DNA from 3 places in the Anaerobacillus sp. 63XJN7_4_ISO-PGPR-S23-413 genome. Region 3 is predicted to be linked to each of the others. Evidence: riboswitches for the same ligand, from Rfam matches in the RefSeq annotation. Region 3 holds a riboswitch; each other region holds the start of a gene.
The links. A riboswitch is a leader RNA that binds a small molecule or an ion and turns the genes downstream of it on or off. The one in region 3 is predicted to bind lysine.
Positions count from the first base shown of each region.

Region 1: it holds a riboswitch for lysine, as region 3 does, so the genes downstream of both, AC0VYO_RS17455 (Na+/H+ antiporter NhaC family protein) here and AC0VYO_RS15685 (aspartate kinase) in region 3, are expected to answer to the same signal.
Region 2: it holds a riboswitch for lysine, as region 3 does, so the genes downstream of both, lysA (diaminopimelate decarboxylase) here and AC0VYO_RS15685 (aspartate kinase) in region 3, are expected to answer to the same signal.

Region 1 covers NZ_CM149688.1:3,326,863-3,337,091, forward strand. Annotated here, with positions in the region: gene lipA (lipoyl synthase) at 13-900, opposite strand; gene AC0VYO_RS17440 (M23 family metallopeptidase) at 1,084-2,070, shown strand; gene AC0VYO_RS17445 (methionine/alanine import family NSS transporter small subunit) at 2,113-2,217, opposite strand; gene AC0VYO_RS17450 (sodium-dependent transporter) at 2,219-3,745, opposite strand; gene AC0VYO_RS17455 (Na+/H+ antiporter NhaC family protein) at 3,979-5,556, opposite strand; lysine riboswitch at 5,707-5,887, opposite strand; gene yunB (sporulation protein YunB) at 6,045-6,815, opposite strand; gene AC0VYO_RS17465 (YunC family protein) at 6,953-7,246, opposite strand; gene AC0VYO_RS17470 (bifunctional metallophosphatase/5'-nucleotidase) at 7,340-8,728, opposite strand; gene AC0VYO_RS17475 (sulfite exporter TauE/SafE family protein) at 8,744-9,565, opposite strand; gene AC0VYO_RS17480 (DUF72 domain-containing protein) at 9,577-10,229, opposite strand, start outside.
Region 2 covers NZ_CM149688.1:2,522,346-2,532,574, forward strand. Annotated here, with positions in the region: gene AC0VYO_RS13345 (hypothetical protein) at 1-197, opposite strand, end outside; gene scpB (SMC-Scp complex subunit ScpB) at 233-811, opposite strand; gene AC0VYO_RS13355 (segregation/condensation protein A) at 808-1,557, opposite strand; gene AC0VYO_RS13360 (hypothetical protein) at 1,621-1,749, opposite strand; gene AC0VYO_RS13365 (DUF309 domain-containing protein) at 1,795-2,322, shown strand; gene AC0VYO_RS13370 (GNAT family N-acetyltransferase) at 2,344-2,706, opposite strand; gene ribH (6,7-dimethyl-8-ribityllumazine synthase) at 2,936-3,406, opposite strand; gene AC0VYO_RS13380 (bifunctional 3,4-dihydroxy-2-butanone-4-phosphate synthase/GTP cyclohydrolase II) at 3,440-4,633, opposite strand; gene ribE (riboflavin synthase) at 4,660-5,316, opposite strand; gene ribD (bifunctional diaminohydroxyphosphoribosylaminopyrimidine deaminase/5-amino-6-(5-phosphoribosylamino)uracil reductase RibD) at 5,316-6,398, opposite strand; FMN riboswitch at 6,541-6,686, opposite strand; gene AC0VYO_RS13395 (peptidylprolyl isomerase) at 6,709-7,146, opposite strand; gene lysA (diaminopimelate decarboxylase) at 7,239-8,564, opposite strand; lysine riboswitch at 8,659-8,846, opposite strand; gene AC0VYO_RS13405 (spore germination protein) at 8,893-10,229, opposite strand, start outside.
Region 3 covers NZ_CM149688.1:2,961,453-2,971,681, reverse strand. Annotated here, with positions in the region: gene AC0VYO_RS15710 (glycosyltransferase family 2 protein) at 1-447, shown strand, start outside; gene AC0VYO_RS15705 (hypothetical protein) at 514-1,281, shown strand; gene AC0VYO_RS15700 (FTR1 family iron permease) at 1,312-2,250, shown strand; gene AC0VYO_RS15695 (hypothetical protein) at 2,364-3,872, shown strand; gene uvrC (excinuclease ABC subunit UvrC) at 3,950-5,731, shown strand; lysine riboswitch at 5,811-5,999, shown strand; gene AC0VYO_RS15685 (aspartate kinase) at 6,244-7,479, shown strand; gene AC0VYO_RS15680 (YslB family protein) at 7,510-7,953, opposite strand; gene AC0VYO_RS15675 (succinate dehydrogenase cytochrome b558 subunit) at 8,262-8,870, shown strand; gene sdhA (succinate dehydrogenase flavoprotein subunit) at 8,945-10,229, shown strand, end outside.

The sequences.
Region 1 (10,229 bases), 370 kb from region 3:
ATTACTTATCCATTACTTCGAAGCTTGCTTGGCTGCATTGACTTGCTCATCAGCATGATAAGACGAACGAACCATTGGACCAGATTCACAGTGTTTAAAGCCTTTTTCTAACGCAATATCTTTGAGCTCAAGAAACTCTTGAGGCGTCCAGTATTTTTCTACTTTTAAATGCTTTTTCGATGGTTGTAAATATTGCCCAAGTGTAACAATATCAACATCATGTGCACGAAGATCATCAAGTGTTTGAATGATTTCCTCTTTTGTTTCACCTAATCCTAGCATGATGCTGGATTTAGTCGGAATCTCAGGATTCATTTCTTTTGCACGCTGAAGAAACTCTAGTGTACGACGATATTTCGCGCGTGCTCTCACTCTTGGCGTTAGGCGCTCCACTGTTTCAATATTGTGGTTCATAATATCCGGTTTCGCATCCATGAGTGTTTCAAGCGCTTCATATTGGCCACCCATGTCTGATGGAAGAACTTCGATCGAACAGAACGGATTTTTACGACGAATAGCACGTACGGTTTCAGCAAAAACAGCCGCGCCACCATCTTTTAAATCATCTCGCGCTACAGCGGTAATGACCACGTGTTTTAGTCCCATCTGTTCAACGGAATCCGCAACGCGTTCAGGCTCTGCCCAATCAAGCTCAGTTGGAAGACCAGTTTTTACTGCACAGAAACGGCATGCACGAGTACAAACATCACCAAGAATCATAAAGGTTGCCGTCTTACGAACAGCCCAACATTCATGAATATTCGGACAACGCGCTTCCTCACAGACCGTATGTAACTTTTTCTCGCGCATCATCTTTTTTAAGCCTTTATAATTTTCGTTTGTATTTAGTTTTATTTTCAACCACTCTGGTTTTCTTAAATATTCTTCTTTCTTACTCACTACACTCACCTCACCTATTACTTTTCTGTAATAAAGAATACCATAGGTAACTCATTCATTTCTATAAAAAGTGTGAATCTATTGAGGATTAAGACTTTAGACCTTCCATTATTTAGTTCTAATGATTTACGCACGGAAAACCAAACTAAGGGTAATGACAAATTACGAAAGGAGAAGAAACACTTGAGAAAATATAGTTTTCTTATCCTTATTCTTTTCTTCCTCATCCCTATAAACGTTCGAGCTGCTGATATAGACGAAGATAAACTAAGAAGCGAACGGAAGATGTTATTTCATAAGATGGAAGCCGTCACACAAGTCCCCTGGTACATCTATGCTGGTATTGATCAATATGAACGAAGCATTAGGCGCTCACAAAAAGATATTCCTCGTGAAAAAGGTGCAATAGCTATCTATATTACGCCTGAGAAATGGTCTGGGAGTACGAATCCAAATAAAGAAGATCACGACCCTATCTCGATATCGTTCTTTAATGGAATTGGCCTCGATGGCAATGGAGATGGCAAAGCCGAGCGTACTAATGACGAAGATCTACTTTATACAATTGGGTCTTTCATACAACAGTATGGAAGTTCTTTAGAAGATATTCAAATTGGTCTTTGGGACTATTATCATCGTGACCAGGCAGTAAGGACGATTACAAGTAATAGTGCTGTTTATCATACATTCAAAACGCTTAAACTCGATAAGCATGCTTTTCCCGTACCACTTCACGCAAACTATAGTTACCGAAGCACTTGGGGCGATCGACGTGGCTGGGGCGGACTTCGAATTCACGAAGGAACGGATATTTTCGCTTCTTATGGTGTTGGAGTGAAAGCGACAAGTTACGGAACTGTCGAAACGAAGGGATGGAATGAATACGGTGGATGGCGGATCGGGATTCGGGATATCGATGGCAATTACCACTACTATGCTCACCTAAATGGGTTTGAAAAAGGCATTGAGAAAGGTCATGTTGTACAGCCAGGTGAAATCATTGGGTATGTTGGTAGCTCTGGATATGGACCAAAAGGAACGGCTGGAAAGTTCCCGCCACATCTTCACTATGGCATCTATAAAGACAACGGAAGAACAGAATGGTCGTATGATCCCTATCCTTCGTTGAGGCTCTGGGAACGACAGGAACGAATACGCAACAAAAAGTAAGCAAAAAAGAAGAACTAGCTCGCTAGTTCTTCTTTTTATGTTCTATTGTTTTTTTGATACTCTTACAGCATTCAAAATGCTAGCCGCAAGACCACCCCATATAATAACCATTCCAACTACCATCATGAAAATCGCGCTACCACCCATATTAGCTTACCTCCTTATACTTTTGCTGTTCAGCTTTCGCATCCCATTTCTTTAGGCTGAATAGAATTCCAACCAGAAGGGCGAATCCTGCGACAGCCCAGCCACTATAAAGAATAAAGCCGTTTGAGTAGCCTTCATAGTTCCCAGTCGGTGTATCAAACTGACGAAGAAGATTTGTCTTAAAGAGATCGAACATCATATAACCAAGTACGAGAGGAGTAATGACTCCAAGACAAGCTTTCCACCAGTACTTCAGTGAAATGTCTGAAATGCCGTTTGCATGTGACTCAAGCGTATTAAGCTCACGAAGTACCCATGCTACAACAACCACCTCCACTAGTCCTACAAAGGCAATTCCGAACTGGTTAATAAAGTAATCAGCTGCGTCAAGGAAGAACAATCCGCCTTGCGTTGCAAACAGAATCGAGATAATAGAGGAAATCCCTCCACCAATTAGAACAGCTTTCGTACGAGAAATTCCGAACTTCTCAGAAACACCTGCAACATATGTTTCGGAAATAGAAATCAGTGAAGACAAACCTGCAAGTACAAGTGAAGCAAAGAATAAGAATCCGAACAACCCGTTCAAAGCTGGAAACTCATTGATTATTTGCGGGAAGACAACGAAGGCTAGTCCTACGCCACCGCTCACTACTTCGCCAACGCTAAGCCCCTGCTGCTGAGCCATAAATCCAAGCGCTGAGAATACCCCGATACCTGCTAGAAGCTCAAACGCCGAGTTACCAAAACCAGTAATAAACGCGTTATTCGTAATATCTGATTTCTTAGGTAAGTAACTAGAATAAGTAATCATAATAGCAAAAGCAATGGATAAACTGAAGAAAATTTGTCCGTATGCAGCAACCCAAACACTTCCTGAAGTAATACTGTCAAAATTCGGTGTAAAGAATGCATTTAGACCTTCAGCAGCACCAGGCAGTGTCACTGCTCGAATCACAATGATTAAGAAAAGAACAATTAATGTAGGAATGAAAATTTTATTAGCACGCTCAATTCCCTTTTTAACACCTGCAAGAAGTACGCCAAGTGTAATGATCCATACTGCAATTAATGGGAGAAATACGCCTGGTACGATACTACCTGTTTGTCCAGGATCAACCGTTAATTTCAGATAATCATTGAAGAGGAATGCTTCTGTATCAGAACCCCAACTTTGATTAAATGCAAAATAGCTATAAGAGATGGCCCACGCAATAATTACCGCGTAGTATGTGGAGATGACGAATGCAACGATAACGCCCCACCACCCAAGCCATTCCATCTTCTTATTCATTCGAAAGAACGAAAGTGGTGCGGATCCACGGAATTTATGACCCAATGTAAATTCAAGAATAAGAATTGGGATTCCGGCTGTTAATAATGCAAATAAATAAGGAATAAAAAATGCTCCACCACCGTTGTCATAGGCTACGGCCGGAAATCTCCAAATGTTCCCTAGACCTATTGCTGAACCAACTGCGGCTAATATAAAACCAGCCCTTGTCCCCCATTGCGCACGATTTTCCAAATAAATTACCCCCTTAGACAAATGTTAACCTTTTTCACCATAAGCCCCCTTCCAGAAAAAGGTTAAGACTTTTAAGTAAATTCAGATTATTTTGTTTATAGTATATCTAGTACGTATGTCCTTGTCAAAACAATCTTTTTACATTTTTCGTATGAATCGTTCAATTTTCTATATAAATCTCTCTATTTTTGTGAAAATACATAAAAAAACAGGAGGAATATCCTCCTGTTTGATTAATGATTTGCCATTTCAACTGGTCTGTTGGCATATTTTCCTTTTAGCATGAAAATTAATAATCCGAATAGAATCGCTGTTGCCACAAGACCAAGAATGGAACTACCAGTAAAGCCAAGAACCAGATATCCTAGTAACGAAATACCTGCAACGAGCAATGCATAAGGCAACTGTGTCATCACATGATCGATATGGTGACTACCCGCGCCTGTTGAAGAAAGAATTGTTGTATCCGAAATTGGTGAGCAGTGATCTCCAAATACAGCTCCTGCAAGAACAGCGGCAAGTACAGGAAGCATGTAGGTAGGATCCGTAGCAGCAGCAATCTCTCCTGCGATCGGAAGCATAATGCCAAATGTTCCCCACGAAGTTCCCGTTGCAAACGCCATAACACCTGCAAGTAGGAACAAAATAGCTGGTAAGAAGCCAATCACAATGTGGTCATTAACAAGTCCTGCAAGATACTTACCAGTCCCTAGTGAGCCGATAATTTCAATCAATGTCCATGCAAAGAAAAGAATGTATACGGCTGGAAGCATTGATTTAATGCCTTCCCAAATTCCTTTTCCAAGAACCGCTCCACCCATTCGTTTTGGAAAGAAGAAGAGGAGAGAAGTTATAAGTCCAATGATTCCACCATAAAGGAGAGAAGCAGCAACGTCTGTATTTTCAAAGACAGACAAAGCTGTCACGGCTGTATCCGTTCCGCTAACAGCCTGAATTCCTGTGATGACCATAAACGTCACAGTACCAGCAATTAGCATAATAATAGGCCATGCAAGATCAGCTACTTTCCCCTTCTCACTTTCAGGTAGTCCTGATGTTTGACCAGGTACGGCACCTTGATTCGGATCAAGCACTTCTCCTGTTTTCTGTGCACGGTCTTCATGTACTCTCATTGCCTTAAGATTAATGTCAAAATAACTAACAAAGAACACCATCGCAAGTGCAAAGAGAGCATACAAATTCATTGGAATCATTCTTATAAAAGCTTCTAACGCGCCAACACCTGTAATGCTATGCGTTGCTAATACACCACCAATTAACGCGATGATATAAGCGCCCCAGCTTGAAATAGGTGAAATAATACACATTGGTGCTGCAGTTGAATCAATGATATAGGCAAGCTTTGCCCTTGAAACATTGTGCCTGTCCGTAATCGGTCTACTTACGTTCCCAACTGCGAGCGAATTAAAGTAATCATCAATAAAAATAATAATACCAAATACCGCTGTGACAATCTGTGCGCCTACTCTTGTTTTCACGCGTTTCATGGCCCACTCGCCAAATGCGCGACTTCCACCTGATATCGAAATAAAGGCCGTCATCATCCCTAATAAAAGCAGGAAGAAAATAATGTACATGTTCCAAGTATTTAAACCACCGCTCTCGGAATCAATGAAGATCCCTTTTACGATTGTATAAATTTCTTCTAATGAATTTGGTACACTCCAATTGTTGATCATTAGCGCACCAAGAATAATGCCTACTCCTAAAGAAGGAAGCACTTTTCTAGTCACCACTACCATTAGCAAAGCTACGAGTGGTGGAATAATGGATAGAACTGAATTCTCCATGAATATCCTCCTAATAAATGATTGGTCATCATAACCGGAATGGACGCCTATCCCTCAGCCTTCTCGTCGTGTTTGAACGCAAAAAAGCGAGCAATGATAGGATTGGTCCTATCATTGCTCGCTTCACCGAGTCAATGTTAAGTGTCCACCCCGATCAGTAGTTCTCCATTACAAGTTAGACTCATAATGACAGTTCGACACTTCTTCAATGTCGCCCCAACACAAATAATGTGACCGTTATTTATGCTTCGGCAGATCTCCCTTTCGATGCTGATCATTGGTGTCATTCTCCCAACACGTACTCATGAGGATCTGCTCCTCTACCTCATCGTATAAGATAAGGAACAATATTAAGTTCAGTTTTAAAGTATACCTTACTTTCGTTGTTTGTGCAATTGTAGATTATTCCAGAGATATTTCTATTAGAAGGGAACCATTTTTTTAGCTATCGACATTGAACATTGAAGCTGGTTAATGGCCTCCTTTTCTTAATCTGGCTTCGGCAAAACGATCGATGGATTTCCACCATTTCCATTATCACCATTATAATAATAAGGAACGTCTCCCTGAATAAATAAATCTCCAATTTTTACAGAGTTCGAAACTTCAGTATTCTTTGTAGAGAAAGGAATAATTACGTTCATCTCAACTTTAATATTGATATACACTTCAAGATACGTGTTGTTAATTCCCGTTTCTTTCACCTTTGTATCAATATTAGAGACCACATCTCCAATCATTTCAAACCGTACTGGAATCCTCGGCCCAAAATTTGAAAGAAGAACATTATTTGTAGCCATCCCTAAAGGTATGGAGTATACGATTCCTTGTTGATTTTCGGTACCTTCGTAATCGATATCTATATCATTCTTAAAGGTTTCCAGCTTATCTAAATCACCAGCTTCAACATAATCTAAGTAAGTTTGAACTCGTTCTGTGGCCTCTGAGATCAATCGATTATAAACTTGCGAGTTAAAGCTATAACTTGGTACTTTTTCGGAATCATTACCATGAACGATAATTAAATTCTCAACGTCAATACCGTCTGCGATCTTCTTTGAAATGGCATCATTTATTGCTTGCGCAGCAACTTGACGTGTTTTTGTTTCAGCAATACTGATTAAGCTTGGTTCAATTCCTTTATTAACAATCCATAATCCTTGAACAGTAGTAAAGATAAAAATAATAAAGGAGATGACAAAAACATATCGAAAGGGAAGCGGTCCCTTTCTAAAGAATTTTCTACGAGTTCGAAACAACATGAACCCTCCCTTCTCTTCTTCATGTATATGCCATGGAGAAGAGAAGTATGGACAATTTCCTAGAAAGAGCCAAAATCAAGCTATTAAATGTTTCATAATCGAAAAGAAAGCCGTAGCAAGTGCTACGGCTTTCTTCACATCATCTTAAGCATCGCGTCTCTACCCTTAGTTCCAATCGTAATGCCTCGCGCTTCTGCTTCAAGCGTAACAGATTCGAGCGGTGCATCAAGCAGTTGTTCAATAGACCGTACACCAACAGCTCTTCCTGCGATAATCTTTCGGTCACTTAACTTTTCATTAAGTAAGGCTACATCGAGTGCGCCGCACATGATATACCCATTGTCATTCATGACCGCTAGAAAATTCGTTTTCGGAAGCTGCATACTGACAGCTGTAAAAGGATGACCGTCAATCATGATTGGTGACATAGTGATCACGTCATTCCCGCCTCCTGACCTGAATGAATATCACTATATCTATATGAGACAAAGAGCATGTTTGACAATCAAACACTGAAAGTTTTAATGTCTATTTTCTAAACGCCATGCAAGGAGATCTCGAAGCATTTCAGGTAAAAAGTATTTCTTTTTAGCATGCTTCATTTGAGGATAGAATTTCCCAAATGTGAACATATCAGCCGTGGCAACGGCATATTCTTCATCAGAAACAAGCTTATTTCCGTTGTGAAAAACATCTGTTACATGATAGAGGCCGTCGTCCATTTTGACAGAGGTAACCTCAAGCCCATCGAATGCCATGATCCCCATTACCTCTCCTCGGAAACCGAGACCTTTAAAACTTAAATTCACTATTTCATCTGACATAGAATAAGAAATGATTTCTCGTAACTCGCTTCCTTTTAGCACCACTTTGCAAGGATTAACAGGATGAGGGCAAATGCGATGAAGGTCTTCTCTTGATACATTTCCTTCTGGTAACCCATCAAGCAACATACCAGCGTTAATCATGCCAATATCCGCTCCACACCACTCTCTAAGAGCGGCAGCTAACTCATCAGCTAGAACCGAGCGTTGAAACCATTCAGATTCAAGAGGCTGTTCAAGACGACAGACGACCTCTTCAAGCATCTTATGTGCATCAATACTTAGTTGTTGAATCATGGCCTTCGCTTCCTCGTCTTCTTTACGATTCCGGACGGTTATCGCATATGCTTCCTTCTCATTCACTTTCTTTGTTTCCATATCAAAACAAATCGAAACTTCTCCAACGTAATTCCCGTTTTTACCAGACTGAGTAATAAGCGTATCCTCTACAAGCATGCCATGCTTCAGCACATGATGCGTATGGGCTCCAATAATAACATCAAGCCCATTCATTTCCCTTGCTAGCTGTTCATCATTACCTAAGCCCATATGTGACATCAATACGACAACATCTGATTGACTGCGTACTTCATCAATGAGGGACTGTAAGAAATGGAATGGAGAATCAATCTGCCATCCAAGTAGTGAGTAGAATTGTTCATAAGGGATGGTAACACCTATAATTCCTACTTTAATGCCATTTAACTCATGGATCTTGTAAGGTACAGCCCAGGAAGGCCTTGTACCATCTTGATGATAGAGGTTGGCGACAATCACCTCGAACTTAGCGTCTGAATAAAGCTCTTCTAGTTCTTTTTTTGAAAACGTAATACCCTCATTGTTCCCGATAGTGGCATAATCATATTCCAGCTCATTTAGTAACTGAACGTTACCTTTGCCGACAGTTCCTTCTGTCATTGGATGCACCTTATCAGAGTGATCTCCTAAATCAAGAAGGAGATAAGGTGTCCCTTGAAGCTCATGCATTCGCTTCTTCTCTTTCAAATATGAAGAGACTTTTGACCAATTTGCGAAATGACTGTGAAGATCGTTTGTATAATAAAATTGTAATGTTCTAGAAGTCAAGACACTCTTCCTTTCTTATCCCATCGTTCCCTGCCAGATTAATCGGACACCTACAATAATTAACATCCATCGTAAAATAACAACCACTGATTTGTCCGAAAGTTTCTGATTAATAAATGAACCGCATTTTGCTCCAATCCATGCACCTGGAATGAGACCGATTAGTAAAAACCACTGAATGTTACCAAGTGCTAAATGCGTCAGGGTACCCGTTATACTTGAAAGAAAAATCATAAACATGGAGGTTGCAACAGCAACCGATGTTGGAAAACCAAATAGTAGAATCATGGCAGGAACCATAAGTGAGCCGCCACCAATTCCGAATAGACCTGAAATGACCCCAACGATAAATGAAACAATAACAGCTGCTACGGCAGAAAAGTTATAGTTCATCTCTGTCCCATTCGGATCCGTATACGTTCGTTCAAATTGACCATTTAGTTTCATAGGGCGTAAACGGTTCCTTACCATTAATAATATGGAAACAAGCACCATAAATACCCCAAAATAAATGGAAAAATAATCAACCTGAATAAATTTATTTAGCCACGCCCCTAGAATAGCCCCTGGTCCACTTCCTAGAAAAAAAAGCGCTCCGCTTTTATAATCAACGCTTTTCTTTTTCATGTAAGCAAGTGTAGAGGAAAGACCGATCACGACGAGGACAACGATCGAGCTACCTACAATTTTCTGAGGCGTTAAATCAGAAAGCCAGTTCGTATATTGATCGATAATGAGAAGAACAGGAACGATAATAATGCCTCCCCCAAGACCGACAAGGCTTCCAATCGTACCTGCTAATAGACCAATGATAAATAATAAGAACCACGTCACCATAGGTATACTCCTTATAAATCAAAGAGATCAAGTTGCTTCGGATTTAAATTCGTGTACTCAATATCGAGCATTTGAATCATTTCCTTAGCATTATTAGCAGCATGACCTCCTGAATTATTATTAAATAAAATAAATACATTTTTACATTGTCGTTCTAATTCTAATATTTGTTCCTTCCATTGTAAGAGTTCTTCTTGATTATAATCATATAAATACCGAACTTCCCTCCAGTTATGGCGATTACCTGGATTCGTCCATCCATTTGTATTTCGACCATGTAACCTGACAAGGACCTGATCCTGGTTTAGGGTTTCCATCACTAAAGGAACCGATCCCTCGCCAGCTTGTGGCTCATCGCAAATCGTATGGATAAAACCCTGTTCCTCTAGAAATGAGAGCGTCTTATCACGAAAAGCTTCATGATACCAGGACTGATGTCGAAATTCTACCGCACATGGAATATCTCCCATCCGCTGTTTACAGTCCCTCAAGATGTTAACATTATCTTTATTCACATCAAACCAGGGAGGAAATTGAAAAAGCACCATCGCAAGCTTTCCTGCATTTCGCAGGGGACGAACCGATTCCTTGAAAGCTTGAAACATTTCATCTCTTGTTTCAAAGGGAATATCCCCACGTTGATGGCCAGTCATACCCTGGTAAG
Region 2 (10,229 bases), 440 kb from region 3:
ATTGCTTCGTGAATGGGGGTCTCATAATCCCAAAATTCTTTAATGGCAGTTTCTGCAAAAACACCAGGATATAAAACATGAAATCGCTTTACCTTTCCATTCTCCTCATACGTTATTGTAGAACGAACGAATGAATCTTCAGGGGAGTTTGCACGATCTTTTTGAAGCTCCTCGAAAGCAACATGAGTTAACCGCATCGATTGTCCTCCTTCATCATGATCGAACTTAGCATCTACTCAGAGATTTCCTGAAACTTCTCAAAAAACAAGTCTGCTTCCTCATCTTCCTTATCTTCTGTCCCATCAGGTAAAGGGGGTAGATCCTTGATTGAGCTTAAACCAAAATGAAATAGAAACTCTCTAGTTGTTCCATATAAAATCGCTCTTCCAGCTTTTTCGGCTCTGCCCGCTTCTTTAATGAGCAATTTACTCATTAAAGTTTGTAAAGGCTTATCCGTTTTAACACCGCGAATTTCTTCTATTTCTACCCTTGTTATTGGTTGCTTGTAGGCGACGATCGCAAGTGTTTCAAGAGCTGCCTGCGATAAAGTATGATTACCTGGTGTCGCTACTAGTTTTTCGATATAGGGAGCATTTTTAGCATTTGTAGTGAGCTGATAGCCACCACCAATAAAACTAATTTTAAAACCGCGATCTTTTTCATTGTATTCATCCTGCAAATCACTTATTGCACTTAGAAGGGTGTCTTCTTCCAATGAGATGGTTTCACAAAGATCTTTCACTGTGATCCCTTCATCACCAACTACAAATAGAAGACTTTCGATAATGCTTTTTATTTCTTCGTTTGTCACACTGATGCCTTCCCTTCTCGTTCAAAAATCATAATTTCGCCAAAGTTTTTATCTTGTTCACAAGCCACATCTCTCGTTTTCATTAACTCAAGGACTGCAAGAAACGTCACAATCATATGCCCACGATCCTCTTCACTAAAAAGATCACTAAAACGCGTCTTTCCACTTCCTCGTAGCTGGTTCCGAATAGCGTTCATTCGATCTTCAATAGGAACATCTTCACTTTGAATCCGTGTACGCTTTGGTTTCTTTTCCTTTACACGTCTGGACATTTTTTGAAATGCCGCAAGCATATCATACAATGTAACGTCGCCAATGGAGGTTTGACTATCCTCATGACTAAATTCACTAGTATCCACAGGTGGCCGAGCATAAATAAGGCTTCGACTACTTTCTTTTTCCTTTAAATCATTCGCAGCCTCTTTAAACCTTCGATACTCAACAAGACGTTGAACGAGTTCATCACGGGGATCATCTTCAAACTCAGGGTCCTGTTCGAAAATTTCTTCTTCTTTTTGAGGAAGAAGCATTTTGCTTTTTATCGCAAGCAACGTCGCAGCCATAACAAGATATTCACTTGCCACATCAAGTTCTAACTCTTGCATTGTATGGACAAACGTTAAGTATTGATCTGTAATTTGCGAGACTGGAATATCATAAATATCCACTTCGTACTTATTTATAAGGTGGAGCAAAAGATCCAATGGACCTTCAAATGCATCAACCTTTACACTGTATTGCTTCATTTTCCATCTTCCTTTATCCAAGTCCATCTAGTATTCCGATTATATCACATTTACAATAGGGGCTTACAGCAATGCAAGAAAACCATCCGGTTCATTTTTAACGTAAATTGATTTCCATTGATCGTTAACAGTTTGATAGCATCCTGACGACTGATCGCTATTTTGATCCATAAGAGCACTCGCTTTATCCATTTAACACACATGTGCTACACTACTAAAAGAAATGGAGGAATCAGCATGTATTCAAAAGCCTATATTGATTATTTGGCTCATTTCCATGGACTTCGTGATTATTTTGAATGCCATGAAATCCTCGAAGAACATTGGAAAGAGGATCCGCGTGGAAGTCGTAAACTTCATTGGGTAGGTCTTATCCAAATTGCTGTTGGCCTCTACCACCATCGACGCGGTAATTTCACAGGGGCAAAGAGAATGATTGCTAATGCCATACGCATTTCCAAAAGCGAAAGTGAAGAACTCGATAAATTAGCGATAAATATTGATCAACTTTCTAAAAACCTATCAAAAGAGTTACAACTCATCAACACTCACTCTCCATACCAGGGATTTGATATTCCTCTCACAAGCTCCACCCTTCAAACGGCTTGTGAAGAAAGATGTCGTGAACTTGAATGTACTTATGGTAGTAAAAGCGATCTTTCGAATATAGAACTTATCCATCGTCATACGAGACGTGATCGATCAGATGTAATTGAAGAAAGAAAACAACAATTTGAAATAAAACAACAGAAAAGGAACGGCTAAGCCGTTCCTTTTCTTTGCATCTTACTTCATATTTTCTTCCAAGTGACACCTTTCAAAAAATGTCCCCGTATATTCATTACCCTTAATAGATATTTCATCACTTAGCATTTCTCGAAGTGCTTCAACCATTTGTTTTCCAATTCCTTGATGGCGATGGGAAGGATTAACGCTAATATCCTTTAACTCTACTTCGTTGTCGTTTACCCATTCAATTCCGAGCAATCCAATAATATCTTCTTCTTTCCAAAGAAAAAGCTGCAAAGAATCCATATCCTCATAGTCTTTAATCGATTGTTGCAGTTTCTTAATATCTTTTTCGTTCGGCATGAAGCTTAATAGCCCCATGGCTATTTTCTCATGAGCTTTCTTATAACGAATTAGCATGATTATCCCTCATTAAAGTAATTCTTGGCTTTCCGTTTAATAACTTATTCTAAAATCAATTAGAATGTTAAAATGATTCGACGAACAAGCTCAGCTAGCATGATAATGACAATGATCACACAGACCTAAGAATCAACCATTTTCTTTCTCTCTTCTTGGCTTTACGATTCCAAACTCTTTTGCCCTTCATCGCATACCATACTCATCATAGCCAAAAATGAACTGATAATCAACCTTCAAATGATTTTGATAAATTAGCCATTTCAATTGCTGCCGTTGCAGCATCCCAGCCCTTGTTACCAGCCTTAGTACCTGCACGTTCAACAGCTTGTTCAATGGTATTTGTGGTTAATACTCCAAAAATAACAGGTACACCCGTCTGCATCGTTAAATTCGCCACGCCTTTAGAAACTTCTCCACACACATAATCAAAGTGTGGTGTCGCCCCGCGAATAACCGTACCAAGCGTAACAATTGCATCATATTTTCCCGTTTCAACCATTTTCTTTGCGGCAAAGGGAATTTCAAATGCTCCAGGAACCCATGCTACATCAATGTTTTCTACGGACAAGCCATGACGCTTCAATGCGTCTTCAGCACCTCCAAGTAACTTACTTGTAATAAATTCATTAAATCTTCCTACTACTATACCCACTTTTAACCCAGATCCAACCAAGTTTCCTTCAAATGTTTGTCCCATTATTAATATCCTCCTATTTTCATACGTAAATTTTTAGAAATGAAGCATGTGTCCTAGCTTGCTATGTTTTGTTTTTAGGTACTTTTCATTCTCTTTTCGAGAAGCCATCTGAAGAGGTAGCCTAGATGCTACTTCAAGACCATAACCTGTTAACCCAGCTATTTTACGAGGATTGTTTGTCAGAAGGTTCATTTTAGAAACACCAAGGTCTCTCAAAATCTGTGCCCCTATTCCATAATCCCTTAAATCAGGCTTAAATCCAAGCTTCTCATTCGCTTCAACTGTGTCGTAGCCCTGTTCTTGCAGTTTATAGGCTTTCATTTTATTAAGAAGCCCGATACCTCTTCCTTCCTGGCGCATATACAAAAGCACTCCATGACCTTCCTCTTCAATTTGTGCCAATGCAGCATGTAGTTGTGGACCACAGTCACATCGAAAAGATCCAAACACATCACCAGTTAAGCATTCAGAGTGAACTCGCACAAGAGTTGGTTGATCTGGTAAGATTTCTCCTTTAATCAAAGCTACGTGCTCTTTCTGATCAAGAATGTTCGAATACCCTACCGCTCTAAAAGAACCAAACTCAGTCGGAAGTTCTATTTCTACTTCTTTTCGAACAAGAACATCTTTACGGTTACGATATTGGATCAGATCTTTAATCGTAATCATTTTCAAATCATACTCTTCAGCAATTTCCTTTAGATCAGGAACGCGCGCCATTTCACCGTCTTCTTTCATAATTTCACAAATAACACCAGCCGGGGCAGAGCCAGAGAGTCGTGCCAAATCGACTGCCGCTTCCGTATGACCTGCTCTTCTAAGGACCCCTCCATCCTTAGCAATCAATGGGAAAATATGACCTGGTCGATTAAAGTCTGAAGGTTTAGCATCCGGGTTAATTAAGTATTGAATTGTAGATGCTCTTTCAGCTGCCGAAATTCCTGTAGTTGTACTTTTGTGGTCGACACTCACTGTAAACGCTGTACCATGAGAATCTGTGTTATGATCTACCATTGGACTCAACTTCAGTTCATTTGCACGCTCTTCCGTAATCGGCGTGCAAACAAGGCCTCTTCCTTTTGTAATCATGAAATTGATTGTTTCAGGTGTGACTTTATCGGCTAAAGCGATAAAATCCCCTTCATTCTCCCTGTCTTCATCATCACAAACGATCACCACCCGGCCTTGCATTAAATCATAAATCGCTTCTTCTATTGTATGGAACATATACGATGACCCTCCTGATAGTACCATTATTTAAATCCATGATCTTCAAAAAACTGACTCCCAAGTGAAGCAGTAGGTTCGGGTTTTGAACCGCTTCTTTGCTCCAAGTACTTCATAATGTATTTACCAAGCATATCGCATTCTATATTCACTGTATCTCCCACTCTTTTTCTCCCAAGCACCGTTTCCTCTACGGTATGGGGAATAAGAGATATAGTAAGAGAGTGCTCCCCTATTCCAAAGACCGTAAGACTAGTACCATCAACAGAAACTGAGCCTTTTTCAATAAAGTAAATTAAAAGGTTTCGCGGAATCGAGATGTCATAATAAACAGCATTATCGATTTGTTCTACACGAGTAATTTTCCCCACACCATCAACATGTCCAGAAACAAAATGACCACCAAAGCGTCCATTTGCGGACATAGCTCTCTCAAGATTCACCGATGAGTTTGGCCCTAGCTGACGAAGACTGCTTGCACGAAATGTTTCAGGCATAATATCTACGGTAAAAGAAGAGTCTGTATACGTCGTAACAGTTAAGCACACGCCGTTTATCGAAATGCTATCTCCTAAATGAACGTCTTTTAAAATAGTCGACGCCGCAATTTGCATTGCAATGGATTCTCCTGATTGTTGAACACTTTCAACTCTTCCGATTTCTTCCACAATACCTGTAAACATTAAGAAAGCCTCCTTGATGAAATAATTCGAATATCATTTCCAATTTGTTCTACGCTATCCACTTGTAAATCGATCGCTTCATTCATCGTTTTAAAACCTGCACCTCCGAAAGCCGTAGGAGATTGACTCCCACCAATTAGCTTCGGCGCAATGTATGTAATAACTTGTTGAAAAGAGCGTGATTCAAGAAAGCTACCGTGTATTTCTGAACCACCTTCAACAAATACTGATGTAATTTCTCGTTCCCCTAAAAGGTCAAGAACTTTATCCATTGGGAGCAGTGGATCTGTGACAGCGATGATTTGGACATGTTTTGGGAAAGATCGCTTATTTTTTAGCGCAGCTCGTTTTGTTGTAATGATCCATGTTTCTGCATTCTCATCACTTATTACTTTAGCGTCAGAAGGCATCCTCAATTGACGATCTAACACGATTCTAATCGGCGATAGCCCTTCACCGAAACGAGTCGTTAGTGATGGGTCATCAGAGAGGACGGTTCCAATACCTACAAGAATGGCATCATGTTGATGACGATAGGCATGAACATCTTTTCTCGAGTCTTCCCCCGTAATCCATTTACTATCACCTGAATGAGTTGCTATTTTGCCATCAAGCGTTGTAGCAGCTTTCAACGTTACAAATGGTCTTTTTTGTGTAATGTAATGGAAAAACATCCGGTTTAGCTGTAAGGCTTCTTCTTCCATAAGCCCAATATGGACAGCTATGCCTGCTTTCTTTAGTTTAGTCACACCATTTCCTGCGACCAGGGGATTCGGATCTTGACTTGCAATAAATACCTCTTTGACTCCTGCTTGAATTAAAGCATCAGCACAAGGAGGCGTCTTTCCATGATGACTACATGGCTCTAGTGTCACATAGGCAGTACTCCCACTTGCTCGATTGCCCGCCATCTTGAGTGCTTGAATTTCGGCATGGCCTTCTCCAGCCTTTAAATGAGCTCCCATCCCTACGATACGCCCACTATTAACAATGACAGCTCCTACGGAGGGATTCGGACGCGTTTGACCTATCGTACTTCTAGCTAAATCGATCGCTGTTTTCATAAAATCCGTATGATTCATCGTATTTACTCCTGTTCCACTCTCCATTATTGGTTGAGAAGGAGAACAAAAAAAGCCTCCCAAAACACAGCTGTCCCGGGAGGCAAAAGTATATGCCAAATAAGCCTTTTGAATCTATGATTCAAAAGGAAATTGGTCACTTTTATTCCTTCTCCCATCCAGACTATACTGTCGGTTCTGGTTTCTCACCAGATCCACCGTTTGCTTACGCAACCGGGTCACGGACTTAGCTAGCATAAGCTAGTCATCACCGCCGGTTGGGATTTTCACCCGACCCCGAAGGAAAGTATTAAGTTTTTAAGAGTCTGATCTATTCTTCGTCCCAGACTTTTACTTCTTTCATTACGTCACCCTGTTTAACGCGAAGGACCGTATCCATTCCTTCTGTTACTTGACCAAAAACGGTATGAACGCCGTCTAGATGAGGCTGAGGTTCATGAACTAGGAAAAACTGACTGCCGCCCGTGTTTTTACCAGCATGTGCCATAGACAATGAGCCTGCTACGTGCTTATGAGGGTTACCTTCTGTTTCACAGTCAATTGTATATCCTGGTCCACCCATTCCAGAACCTGTAGGATCTCCACCTTGAGCAACAAAACCAGGGATTACACGGTGAAAATTCACACCGTTGTAGAAACCTTCATTTGCAAGCTTCTCAAAGTTAGCAACAGTGTTAGGTGCTGCTTCTGGATAAAATTCAATTTCAATAACTTCTCCATTTTCAAATGCAATTGTTCCTTTTTTCATAAATAAATCCTCCTGCACTAACAATTTTCTTAAAAGCTCTTTCATTATAGCACAGACTGAAGCTGTTCCATATCATTTATGCTTTTCAACTATTATTTTGATATAATCGCTTGTTTTAATGGCAAATCATGTCGAACTAAATCCTCGTATGACTCTCTCTCAACAACAAGGTTGGCCTCACCATTTTCAACAAAGACAACAGCTGGTCTTGGTAATCTATTGTAGTTATTTGCCATGGAATAACCATATGCCCCCGTTGAAAAAACAGCCATCGTATCACCAGCAATCGCTCGCTGTAACTGGCAATCCCAAATTAACATATCACCTGATTCACAACACTTTCCTGCTACAGAGTATAGGTGGTCTTTTGCTTCATTCATTCGATTTGCTATTGTGGCTTCATATTTTGCCTGATAGAGAGCAGGGCGTAAATTATCCGTCATCCCTCCATCTACAGCGAGGTAATGTCGCAACTCTGGAACATTTTTGTGTGAACCAACCGTATATAACGTCATTCCAGCTTCTCCTACTAGTGAACGACCAGGTTCAATCCAGATCTCAGGCATGTTCATTTGCCCTGTTACCTGATTTCTGATTGTTTCAATCATAGCTTCGATGTAGTTCCCTACTGGTAATGGGTGATCTTCACTCGTATATCGGATTCCAAATCCTCCACCAAGGTTAAGGACTTCAGGCTCAAAACCATAGGCATCATACCATGTTGTAAGATAGCTATAAATCTTTTCAATAGCCATTACAAAACCATTTGTTTCAAAAATTTGTGAGCCTATATGACAATGAAGTCCAAGAAGATGAACAGCACTCATTTTTGTTACATCCAATATCGCGCGTTCTACCTGACCACTCTGTAAATCAAAACCAAATTTAGAATCTTCTTGGCCTGTTAAAATATAATCATGCGTATGTGCTTCAATACCTGGTGTTATACGCAACAGCACATTAGCTTTCACATTTTTTTCTTCTGCAATTTGCTCAAGGAGAGATAATTCGTAAAAATTATCAACAACGAAGCAACCTATTTCTGCATCAAGCGCCATTCTAATTTCAGATTCACTTTTGTTATTTCCATGAAAATGAATACGCTCCACGGGGAAACCTGCCTTCAAAGCAGTATAAAGCTCTCCACCGGATACAACATCCAAACTTAATCCTTCTTCTTCTGCAAGTTGGATCATTGCCATACATGAAAAGGCCTTACTAGCATAAGCTACTTGATAGTTTACATTCTCACGTTCAAAGGCACTTCGAAACGCCCTTGCTTTGTCTCGAATCATAGCCACATCATAAACATATAACGCAGTGCCAAATTTTTTTCCTAATTGGACCGTATCGATCCCTCCAACTGTTAAATGCCCCTCTTCTGAAACTGCAGATGTACCGTATAAATTCACAATCATTTCTCCCCTCTCGCTTATATAAATGCGAGCTCCCTCCACACAATAAGAAAAACAGCCAACTTTATAGATAGGCTGTTTTCTCCGTATCCTCACGAGTTGGATTAGCTCACCACTGAAAGAAATTCATCCTCCAGTGACAGTCTGCAACTTATTCAGCAGCAGCCCAGCAAGAAAAGGATGGGTCCTTTCTCACTTCGGCAAATTGACCTTTCTGATATCGTCTTCGCATTCCATTCTATGCTCAGATATCTTACTCATTCGTTTTGCGCCTCTATCCCCATTACGTTCAATGAGGTCTATTCAATTAAGAAATAAATTATCATACTTTTTAAGATTCGGCAAGTGGTTTGTCCGGCTGCTTCGTTTCATTCTGGGGCTCTGTAATACTTGGACGCAATTTTGTCAAAGGAACAGAAACGCGAATTAGCACTTGAATAAACGCTTTTGCATTAAAAGGAATGAATGGCCATAAATAAGGTGTATTTAATGGCTTTAAGGCGACTAGGAAGAGAATAATAGCTGTCACGCCTATTATATATCCTGGAACTCTGAAGAAAAAGACAAGGAAAAGTAGTAATAATCTAACTAGTTTGTTCGCTATTGATAACTCATAACTTGGCGTTGCGTAAGAACCTATAGCCGCAATAGAAACATACAGAATAACTTCTGGAACAAATAATCCTACATCGATGGCAATTTGACCAATTAATACAGCCGCAATTAAACCCATCGCTGTAGAAAGCGGGGTAGGCGTATGAATGGCGGCCATTCTCAGTGTTTCGATCCCAATTTCTGCAAGAATGATTTGAATAAATATCGGCACATTCGTTTCATCATTTGGCCCAATAAAATCAATCGATTTAGGCAACAACCCAGGTTCATATACCGCCAATAACCACAGGGGAAGTAACAATAGCGCTGCTAGCATTCCTCCAAAGCGGACCCATCTCAAGAATGCACCTGGTAATGGAGCTTCCCTGTATTCTTCTGCATGTTGAACATGGTGGAAAAAGGTTGTTGGCGTAATAATAACACTCGGAGAAGTATCGACGATAATCAAGACATGCCCTTCTAACAAATGGGATGCGGCTACATCTGGCCTTTCCGTATATCGTACAAGTGGAAAAGGATTTCCCGCCTGATGCACTAAAAACTCTTCAACAGTTTTATCAGCCATAGGAATACCATCAATATTAATTTCTTTTAGTTTTTTCTTAATGATTTCAACTAAGTTTGGGTTAGCTACATCCTGAATATAAGTGATACACACATCCGTTTTGGAACGCTCTCCGACTTGAAATATTTCATTACGCAAACGACCATCTCTAATACGCCTTCTAGTAAGTGCAGTATTCTCAATAATATTTTCTGTGAAACCGTCTCTAGAACCTCTGATCACTTTCTCAGTGTCTGGCTCTTGAGGCGTTCTACCTGGATACTTTCGAACATCAATAATGTAAGCAATCTCTTCGCCTTCCATAAATACAGCGATCAGTCCAGAAAGAACTTGATCGACGACCTCATCGAACGTCTCTACTTTTGTTACTTGCTGATGGGGTAAATGATTATGGATAACTTGCTCGAATTTAACGGTCAAGCGATGATGATCATCTAATTCCATCAATTCACGCATGATTTCAACAATGATTGATGTATCACATAAAC
Region 3 (10,229 bases):
TTCAAAGGGGAGGCAGACTATGTGATGGGTTCTCGTTTTAAAGGTACGATTGATGGGATGCGACTTCATCGTCGTTTAGGCAATTATTGTTTTACATTTATTCAGTCCCTTCTTTTACAAAGGTGGATTTATGATGGTCAGTCTGGGATGAGAGTTTTCTCTAGACAAGCTATGGAGCATGGAGAAATCATTCATGACTACAACTATGCACAAGTCATTACATTGAACCTTGTTCGAAAAGGATTTAGAGTTAAAGAAGTTCCAATTACGTACCAGGTTCGATCTACTGGTGAATCATATATTAAGTTTAAAGCGTATTTAACATCTGTTTTACCGGCTATTTTGAAAGAAATGATGCAACCAGTTCAAAAGGTGTCGATTGACTATAGTGCGCATAAAATCTTGCCTGGACACATGACAAGTATGGTGGCAGAAAAGTCACACTAATTGCAGATCTGTTATTGACTTCAATGATGATAATCATTATCATTATCAATGAGGAGGATATTTCAAATGATAAAACGTATTCTGTCATCAGCATTAATAATGACACTAATTTGTATACTAGCAGTTCCTGATCTTGCCAGTGCATACTCTTATGGTGACCCAACCGAAGAGAAAGTAGCTGAAGCATACAGTGAGATGTCTGCAAAACTTAATGAATCTCCTCCGAATTTTGCAGAAGCGAATAAAATTTTTGCTTCCGTTAAAGACGAAATTCAATTACATATGGGTGAAGATGCGGTTCAAGCTGTTCAAAAGGAGCTAGACAACGAAGACAAGGAAGCTGTTATAACGAATATGCAGCAAGTCCTGGTCTTAAATATTTCACGTCGACTTGAAAACGCTGAAACAGATTTTGAAGAATATGATACAACAAGAAAGCTAGTTGGCAAAGCAGATGCCACATATAAAACGCTCTCTCCCGTGGTAAAACAAACGAATCCCGAACTTGATGAAAAGATAAAGAATGAATTTGAGGTATTGCTTGATTCGCTTGGTAACCCTGGCCTTTTTGGAGTGGGGGAGAAAGATTCAGATGAAGAGAAATACGCTGAAAGTAAGAAAGTTATACTTGATGGACTAAAAAATCATTTTGATATGAAATCAGTTGAAATTGGTCACTTTGGAGAAAGTGCAACAGAGGATGAAAGCGCTGGTAGTGAAAAAACGGATTGGACTGATCTCGGTCAGCTATCGAATTGGGTGCCAATCGTTATTCTCATCGTTGTGATTGCAGGAGTAGTAATTTACACAACAAGAAAACGGCGACGCTCCTAAAATCTTTGTTTACGGAAAGGGGAAAGTTTAATGGAAATTCAGGCATTACTGATCATGTTCAGAGAAGTACTTGAAGCGCTTCTCATAATTGGAATCATAACTACCTATATGAAACGAATGGGACAGTGCCAGTATAATAAATATGTCTGGTTAGGTGCTGGGCTTGCTGTAGTTGCAAGTGTAGGCGTAGCCATGTTGTTCCAGGTTGTTTTCACCGGGTTCGCAGCGATGGGAAGCGAGATTTACCTGAAAATTTCCATTATGCTAATCTCCGCCGTATTATTAACTCAAATGGTATTTTGGATGGCTTCACATAGTCGCAATCTTAAAGGAAAGACAGAAGGGAAAATGACGGAATACATTACAACGGGTAACGTGGTAGGCATGGTCATTCATTCTTTTCTCGTTGTCCTTCGTGAAGGTGTAGAAACCGTATTTTTCTTTGCTGCAATTACTGGTGGCGATATTGGTAAAGGATTTGAAGGATGGGGAGCGATTACTGGAATCTTGATTGCTTCCGCTGTATCGTACTTTTTCTTTAAGGGCACGATGCGCATTCCGCTTAAATCGTTCTTTAAGATTACTGGAATCTTTATTGTACTTATTGCCGGTGGCTTATTTGTACAGGGAATTTCGATGATGCAGGATATTAAACTAATTGGTAGCGTAATGCCTCATGTATACGATCTTACATGGTTCTTGCCAGAACATCCGATTGACTACGCGCATTATGTTCGTGATCATGGTGTGGCACCTCTTCTCTCAGGAGACATTGGAATTTTCTTTAAAGCGTTGTTCGGTTACTCTTCAATGCCTTCCATTGAAGAAATCATCGCGTACGTTGGTTATTTTGCAGTGATTTATCTTCTTGTGAACTCAAAGAATGAACCTGTAAAATCAGAAGTGAAAGAACCGAGTAAAGCGATTTTTAAAGCGACAAACGAAATGAAGCAATCGACAGTTAAATAAATTTCCAAAGTGCAAGGCGAAATTCTTCGTCTTGTACTTTTTTTCATCGGAGGTATTTAAAAAGGATAGATTAACGTATGACCCATACCAAGAATTATAAAGGATGATTAGGATTGGATCGATCAGGTAGATACCTTATACGAGCTAGAAACATTAAAATACTCATCTGGCTGATTTCAATGAGCAGTATCTTGTTGATTATTTGGTGGAGAACCGCCTATGCAACTGAGTTACCACGTTCTTGGGATCAAGTCGATTTCTCACTAGCTTTAAATCGATTTGATTTATTTGCCATGCAACCTCACTTTCCCGGATATCCCTATTTTATTCTAGGTGGGATGTTGTTAAATAAATGGATAGGAAATCCCGTTGAGGCTTTAACGTTATGGAATGGACTATTAATGTCGCTTTCTATGTATCCAGCATATGCAGTTAGTCGCTCTTTTCTTTCAAAAACACTTAGTATGGCATCAGTAGCTCTTATTCAATCAATGGTATTTGTCAACGTGTTAACCATTCAACCGATGAGCGAGGCGGCAGCGGTGGCTATTCTATGGTGGTACTTATGGAGTTTGCAAAAAGCATTTCATCGCGAACATTCATTCACGAGCATCGTTGTCGCTTCTTTGTTGTTTAGTTTACTTTTAGGAGTTCGTTTATCTTATTTACCTTTTGGTGTCGGCCTTCTACTACTATTAATACAGAGAAAAAAGCAGCATAAGTCCATTAAATCCTACAGTTTATTTTTACTCACCCAGGTCGGTATAGCCGTCATCTTTCAATTAATTTGGGTAGGGGGTCTTGCTGCTTCTGAAGGTGGCGTAGCTGCATTTTTACAGCTAGCCTTTGGGTTCTCTGAAGGTCACTTTGAAGAGTGGGGTGGAACTGCGGTTTCAGCCTCAGCCCCACTTTTGGAACGAATATCACATCTGATATTGAATAATATAGTTTGGACAGGTCTTAGCGGTCAATCGCTAATGATTTTACTACTATATCTAACCTTTTTTACGTTCATGATCTTCCAAGGGGTGAAAAATAGTGGGAGAACATTGCGAGAAATTTCATGGTTTGGATGGGCATTTGTCGCTATGGCATTTAGCTATTTTCTATGGGCCCTTTTGGCACAAAACATTGATAAGCCAAGACATATCCTGCCTCTACCTGGGATAATAATGTTAGGATTTGTCTGGATAGGGTTAGGAAGACAGGGTAATAACTCAACGAAAATAATGCTTGGTTTAGCCGTAATGATTAGCATACAATCACTTGTTTCCTATTCAACAATGAAAGAAGCAAACGATCCAGCAGCTGTTTATCAATTGATGGATTATGTAGAGCAAATTAACGAGCCGGTCATTGTGTATACTTGGGAAGAAACTAGGGTAATGTCCTATAACAAGGTGTCATTTGAACACGAACAAATTTATACGTATTCAACCTTTCTATCTGATCTTCAATATTATGATGAGCATCGCGTATTTTTAACAGGACAGGTTCTCGATGGATTTAAGAAACAGAATATATCGATGGATGGTCAGATCAAAAAGGTCAAAGAATTCCAATCCTCCACATTGTATGATCCTGTCTATCATGACATTGTTTTATATGAGTTCTTAAGATGATAGAAAATTGAGGTAATGTGTTACAATGAGAGGGGAACATAGATACGCCTTGAAAAGGAGTAGTGAGGTGAGGCAGCATGGAACAACATCTTAAAAATAAGCTAGCAATCCTTCCTGACCAGCCCGGGTGTTATTTAATGAAAGATCGCCAGGGAACGATTATTTATGTTGGGAAGGCAAAGGTGCTAAAAAATAGAGTCAGATCTTATTTTAGTGGATCACACGATGGAAAAACGCAGCGGCTTGTAAGTGAAATACGTGATTTTGAGTATATCGTAACCTCCACAAATCTTGAAGCTCTTATTCTTGAACTTAATTTAATCAAAAAACATGATCCGAAATATAATGTGATGCTTAAAGATGATAAAAGCTATCCTTATATAAAAATAACGGCAGAAGAACAGCCCCGCTTAATTACGACACGTAAAATAAAAAAAGATAAAGGTAAGTATTTTGGTCCATATCCGAATGCTTATGCAGCTAGTGCAACAAAGAAGCTTTTGGACCGACTATATCCTTTACGTAAATGTCGTAAAATGCCTGATCGCGTCTGTCTTTATTATCATATAGGCCAGTGTTTGGCTCCATGTGTCAACGACGTCTCTAAAGAGCAAAATAAAGAGATGATTGACGGGATTACGCGTTTTCTAAACGGAGGTCACCAGGAAGTTAAAGAAGACATAGAAAGAAAGATGACCACAGCATCTGAGAATATGGATTTCGAGCGAGCAAAAGAGTTTCGTGATTTAATGTTTCATATTGATAAAGTTATGGAAGTGCAAAAGATCCAATCTAACGATGGTATTGATCGGGATATTTTTGGATATAGTTTCGACAAAGGATGGATGTGTGTTCAAGTTTTCTTTGTACGACAAGGGAAGTTAATTGAGAGAGATGTTTCACTTTTCCCTTTCTATAATGATGCTGAAGAAGATTTCTTAACTTATATCGGTCAGTTCTATCTTCAACAAAATCATCCTAAGCCAAAAGAAGTATTGCTTCCTCAGCAGGTTAATGCTCAAATGGTAGAAGAACTTCTACAAATTCCAGTTCACCAGCCAAAAAGAGGCAAGAAAAAAGAGCTTGTCGAGCTTACAATGAAGAATGCGACCATTGCCATTAATGAGAAATTTTCATTAATTGAACGCGACGAGAAAAGAACGATTGATGCTGTTGACAACTTGGGAGAAAAGCTTAATATAGAAGCTCCGCTCAGAATTGAAGCTTTTGATAACTCGAACATTCAGGGCACGAACCCTGTATCCGCTATGGTTGTTTTTCTTGATGGAAAGCCAAAGAAAAATGAGTATCGCAAGTACAAAATCAAAACAGTGGAAGGACCAAACGATGTAGGTTCTATGAAAGAGGTTGTGAGAAGAAGATATTCAAGAATGCTTAAGGAAAATGGTCCGCTTCCTGACTTAATTATTATTGACGGCGGAATAGCTCAAATACAGGCGTCACAGGATGTGCTCGAGAATGAGCTTGGTCTGGACATACCGGTTTGCTCGCTGACGAAAGATGAGAAACATAAAACGTCTCATCTTCTTATTGGTGATCCTCCTGAAGCTGTTTATCTACCAAGAAATAGTCAGGAATTCTACCTGTTGCAAAGGATTCAAGATGAAGTACACCGATTTGCGATTACGTTTCATCGACAGCTTCGAGGAAAATCGATGCTTAAGTCAAGTCTTGATGATATTCCCGGTATCGGAGAGAAGAGAAAAAAGAAGCTGCTAAATCATTTTGGATCGATCAAAAAGATGAAAGAAGCAAGCGTTGAAGACTTACACAACGCAGGACTACCAATGAATGTTGCAGAGGAAGTAGTCGCTCGATTTGAAAGTCAATCAAATTAATTTGTAAGAACATGTTGCGGCATTCACGTAAGTTCGTTATAATGAGTGAAATTTAATAGTTCCACACTTCGAAAGTTGAAGTGATGGTAGAGGCGCAAAAACCAATAGTAAGCTTACTGAAGAGTGTTAAGACTCAGTGATAGGAGCTGAAAGGGGGATTTGCCGAAGTGGAAAGACGCTTATCCGTCTGAAGCTGGATCTGTATTGAATAAGTGCAGAGCTGTCATCCAATACCTACCCGGGAATTGGATGGAGAACTATCTCACAAAGGGACGTTTTCTTGGATTTGTTATGAAAACAACAGTGAGGTTTTTCTCATTGTTGTTTTTTTATACTTTAATAAACGCTTTACAAGTTTAAAGTATAAAAAATGAAGGCTATCGCTATTTCAATCTGGTGAGTGGCCGAGTTTTTTAATATCCATTTCGACTCTTAGTTAGTGAGTGTTTGTAACGTGCGATGATTACGCACTATGAGGGATAACGAGCTGCATGAAAGAAAGGATGGAGAGAGTGGGACTACGCGTATTGAAATTCGGAGGTACGTCTGTTGGAGATGTAGAGAAAATCAAAAATGTTTCCAAAAGGCTTATGGAAGCTGTAAATAATGGAGATGAGGTTGTTGCGGTTGTTTCAGCGATGGGCAAAACAACGGATGAGCTTTTAGGATTATCAAAAGGGATAACAGCTACACCGTCTGCAAGAGAGCTTGATATGCTTCTAACGACTGGAGAACAAGTAACAACAGCGCTTCTTTCGATGGCATTAAATGAAGAAGGGTACGATGCTATTTCATTAACTGGCTGGCAAGCAGGAATTAAAACAGAGTCGCTTCACGGCAATGCCAGAATCCTCGATATTGATGCATCACGTATGAATCAACACCTTGCTGAAGGGAAAATTGTGATAGTAGCAGGATTCCAGGGGCTAACTGATACGTCTGACATCGCGACGCTAGGGCGTGGTGGTTCCGATACAACAGCTGTGGCGATTGCAGCAGCTCTTAAAGCGGATCGTTGTGAGATATATACAGATGTGGATGGCGTGTATACGACAGATCCTCGATATGTGAAAGGTGCAAGAAAGCTTTCTACGATTTCTTATGATGAAATGCTTGAACTTGCTAACCTTGGGGCTGGTGTCTTACATCCTAGAGCGGTTGAGTTTGCAAAAAACTATAACATCTTGCTTGAGGTCCGCTCGAGCTTTACGAATGAACCTGGAACGCTAATTGAGGAGGTCGTATCAATGGAACAAAATTTGGTGGTTAGAGGTCTGGCTTTTGAAAGTAATGTAACAAAAATAACAATTTCAGGTTTGCCGAATGAGATTACAACACTTCCTTCCTTGTTCTCATCTCTTGCGGCAAATGGTATTAATGTAGATGTGATCATTCAAAGTACAGGAGAGAAAAATACAACGAGTATCTCATTCTCAATTGAAACAGCCTCTCTTGAATTAACTCTTGATGTGCTCCGTCGCATTAAAGTGAAACTTCCCTACGAACATATTTATCACGAATCAGAACTTGCTAAGGTATCCATAGTAGGATCAGGTATGATTTCTAACCCTGGTGTTGCGGCACAAATGTTTGAAGTACTTGCTGAACACGGGGTAGAAATGAAGATGGTGAGTACATCAGAAATCAAAGTGTCAACGATCGTTCCAGAAGATAAAATGATTTATGCTATTGAGTCGCTACACGATAAATTTCAACTAGATGAAAGAACCCCTGTTAAACAAATGTAATCAAAAAGGAGACCACATGTGGTCTCCTTTCTATTCAATCTGATCTTTTGGGTCCCATTTTACTGTGAATTGAATTTCATTCTTTTTATCAGTTTCATAGGCTTCAGCGATGCAACGAAGCATATTTTGATATTGTTCAGCAAGAAAACCTGCTTCTAGTTGATAACAAGCATTTCGACTAGTATTTCTTCGCTCAGTGATAAGAGCTGACTGAAGATCAAACGTTACTTCATTCTTTTTTTCTTGTGCAATTGATAATTTACCCCATCCAGCACGCTGAAAAAAATCCTCGATCTCTTCTCGAGTGGAGAGCGGGAATTGCCTAGCCATTTCTTTTCCAGTCCAATATAAAACAGCCGGCTGTTCACTACCAAGAAGTTCAGGAATAAGAACTTCTCTATAAAATTCATATCCAAAAGCAGTTGTTTCTATTTCATGACTATAATCAATCGAGTTTGTGCGCTTCTTAAACATAAATTCCTCCCAGCTTTTCTACAAAATAATTATAACGTTTTATCGACAAATCCTCCATAGCACCATAGATAGAATTTATATATATAGAAAGCGTATTCAATTGAGATATACGCAGGTGTTGCAAGGGAATTTTGAAAAATCTAAATGTACACGTTTTCTTGACGGTCCTAAATGATGGGAGTACAATGGGTATGTCACAATATAATCGACAGAAAGCGATGATTTCTGTGCATGCAAAGACTTCTTTATTAGAAAAAAATGCACTGGCAGATGGTAGCTTAACAACTTAAAAGGGGGACACACAAAACATGGCCGCAAGTCGAGACTTTGTAAGCCGAAAATTGCATTCGCTTCTAGGAGTAATTCCGCTCGGACTTTATGTTACTCAGCATCTCACTGTTAACTATTTTGCAACAAGAGGGCCCGAGGCGTTTAATGACGCAGCTCATTTTATGGAGAGCCTTCCTTACAGGTATTTGCTTGAAATTTTCGTCATTTTCTTACCGCTCTTATTCCATGCGATTTACGGTGTTTATATCGCATTTCAATCCAAAAACAACGTAAGTCGATATGGCTATTTACGTAACTGGATGTTTTATTTGCAGCGGATTTCTGGCGTTATCGTATTAATATTTGTAACTTGGCACGTCTGGCAAACGAGAATACAAGCTGCGATGGGAGCAGAAGTAAACTTCCAAATGATGGCTGATATCTTGTCTAATCCAGGAATGATGATCTTTTACATCGTTGGTGTACTTGGTACTGTCTTCCACTTCGCAAATGGCTTATGGTCTTTCTTTGTAAGCTGGGGCTTCACAGTAACACCAAAATCACAGCGTACGATGACATACGTAACAATGGTCATTTTCGTTGCACTTTCAGTTGTTGGCATGCGCGCATTATTTGCATTCGTTTAAGAAAGTGAACTGTCTTCACCACGTCTGATACATAACTTTCAGACAGAGCCAGCATTTAAGGGGGAACTGTTCTTATGAGTAAAGGTAAATTAGTGATAGTTGGAGGCGGCCTTGCAGGTTTGATGGCTACCATCAAAGCTGCGGAAGCTGGAATGCAAGTAGATCTTCTTTCCATCGTTCCGGTAAAACGTTCTCACTCTGTATGTGCGCAGGGGGGAATTAACGGGGCTGTTAATACAAAAGGAGAAGGAGATTCTCCTTGGGAGCACTTTGATGATACAGTTTATGGAGGAGATTTCCTTGCAAATCAACCTCCAGTAAAAGCAATGTGTGATGCAGCGCCTGGTATCATTCACTTAATGGATCGTATGGGCGTAATGTTTAACAGAACACCAGAAGGTCTACTAGATTTTAGACGCTTTGGTGGAACACAACATCATCGCACTGCTTTTGCCGGTGCAACAACCGGGCAACAGCTTCTATATGCGCTTGATGAGCAAGTTCGTCGCCATGAAGTAGCAGGCCTCGTTACAAAATATGAAGGATGGGAATTTCTCTCCGCTATTTTAGATGATGAAGGTGTATGCCGAGGAGTTGTTGGTGAAAACTTAACAACTTCTGAAATAAGAAGTTTTGAAGCAGATGCGGTTATTATGGCGACTGGTGGACCTGGTATTATCTTCGGTAAGAGTACAAACTCTGTTATTAATACAGGTTCTGCTGCTGGTGCGCTTTATCAGCAAGGGGCTATTTATTCTAATGGGGAATTTATTCAAATTCATCCAACAGCAATCCCTGGTGATGACAAGCTTCGTCTTATGAGTGAATCTGCACGTGGCGAAGGTGGCCGCGTTTGGACGTATAAAGACGGTAAACCATGGTATTTCCTTGAGGAAAAATACCCAGCATATGGAAACCTTGTACCGCGTGATATTGCTACGAGAGAAATTTTTGATGTGTGTGTTAGTCAAAAGCTTGGTATTAATGGAGAGAACATGGTTTACCTTGACCTCTCACATAAAGATTCAAAAGAGCTTGATGTTAAGCTTGGCGGTATTATTGAAATTTACGAGAAATTCATGGGTGACGATCCTCGTAAAGTCCCTATGAAAATTTTCCCTGCTGTACACTATTCAATGGGTGGTTTATGGGTTGATTTTAACCAGCAGACTAATATTCCTGGGCTATTTGCTGCTGGTGAATGTGATTATTCTCAACACGGTGGCAATCGTCTTGGAGCAAACTCGCTATTATCTTCTATTTATGGTGGCATGGTTGCTGGTCCAAATGCGGTTGACTATATTAATGGATTAGAAGCAACGGTTGAGGATCTCTCTTCTTCATTATTTGAAAAGCATC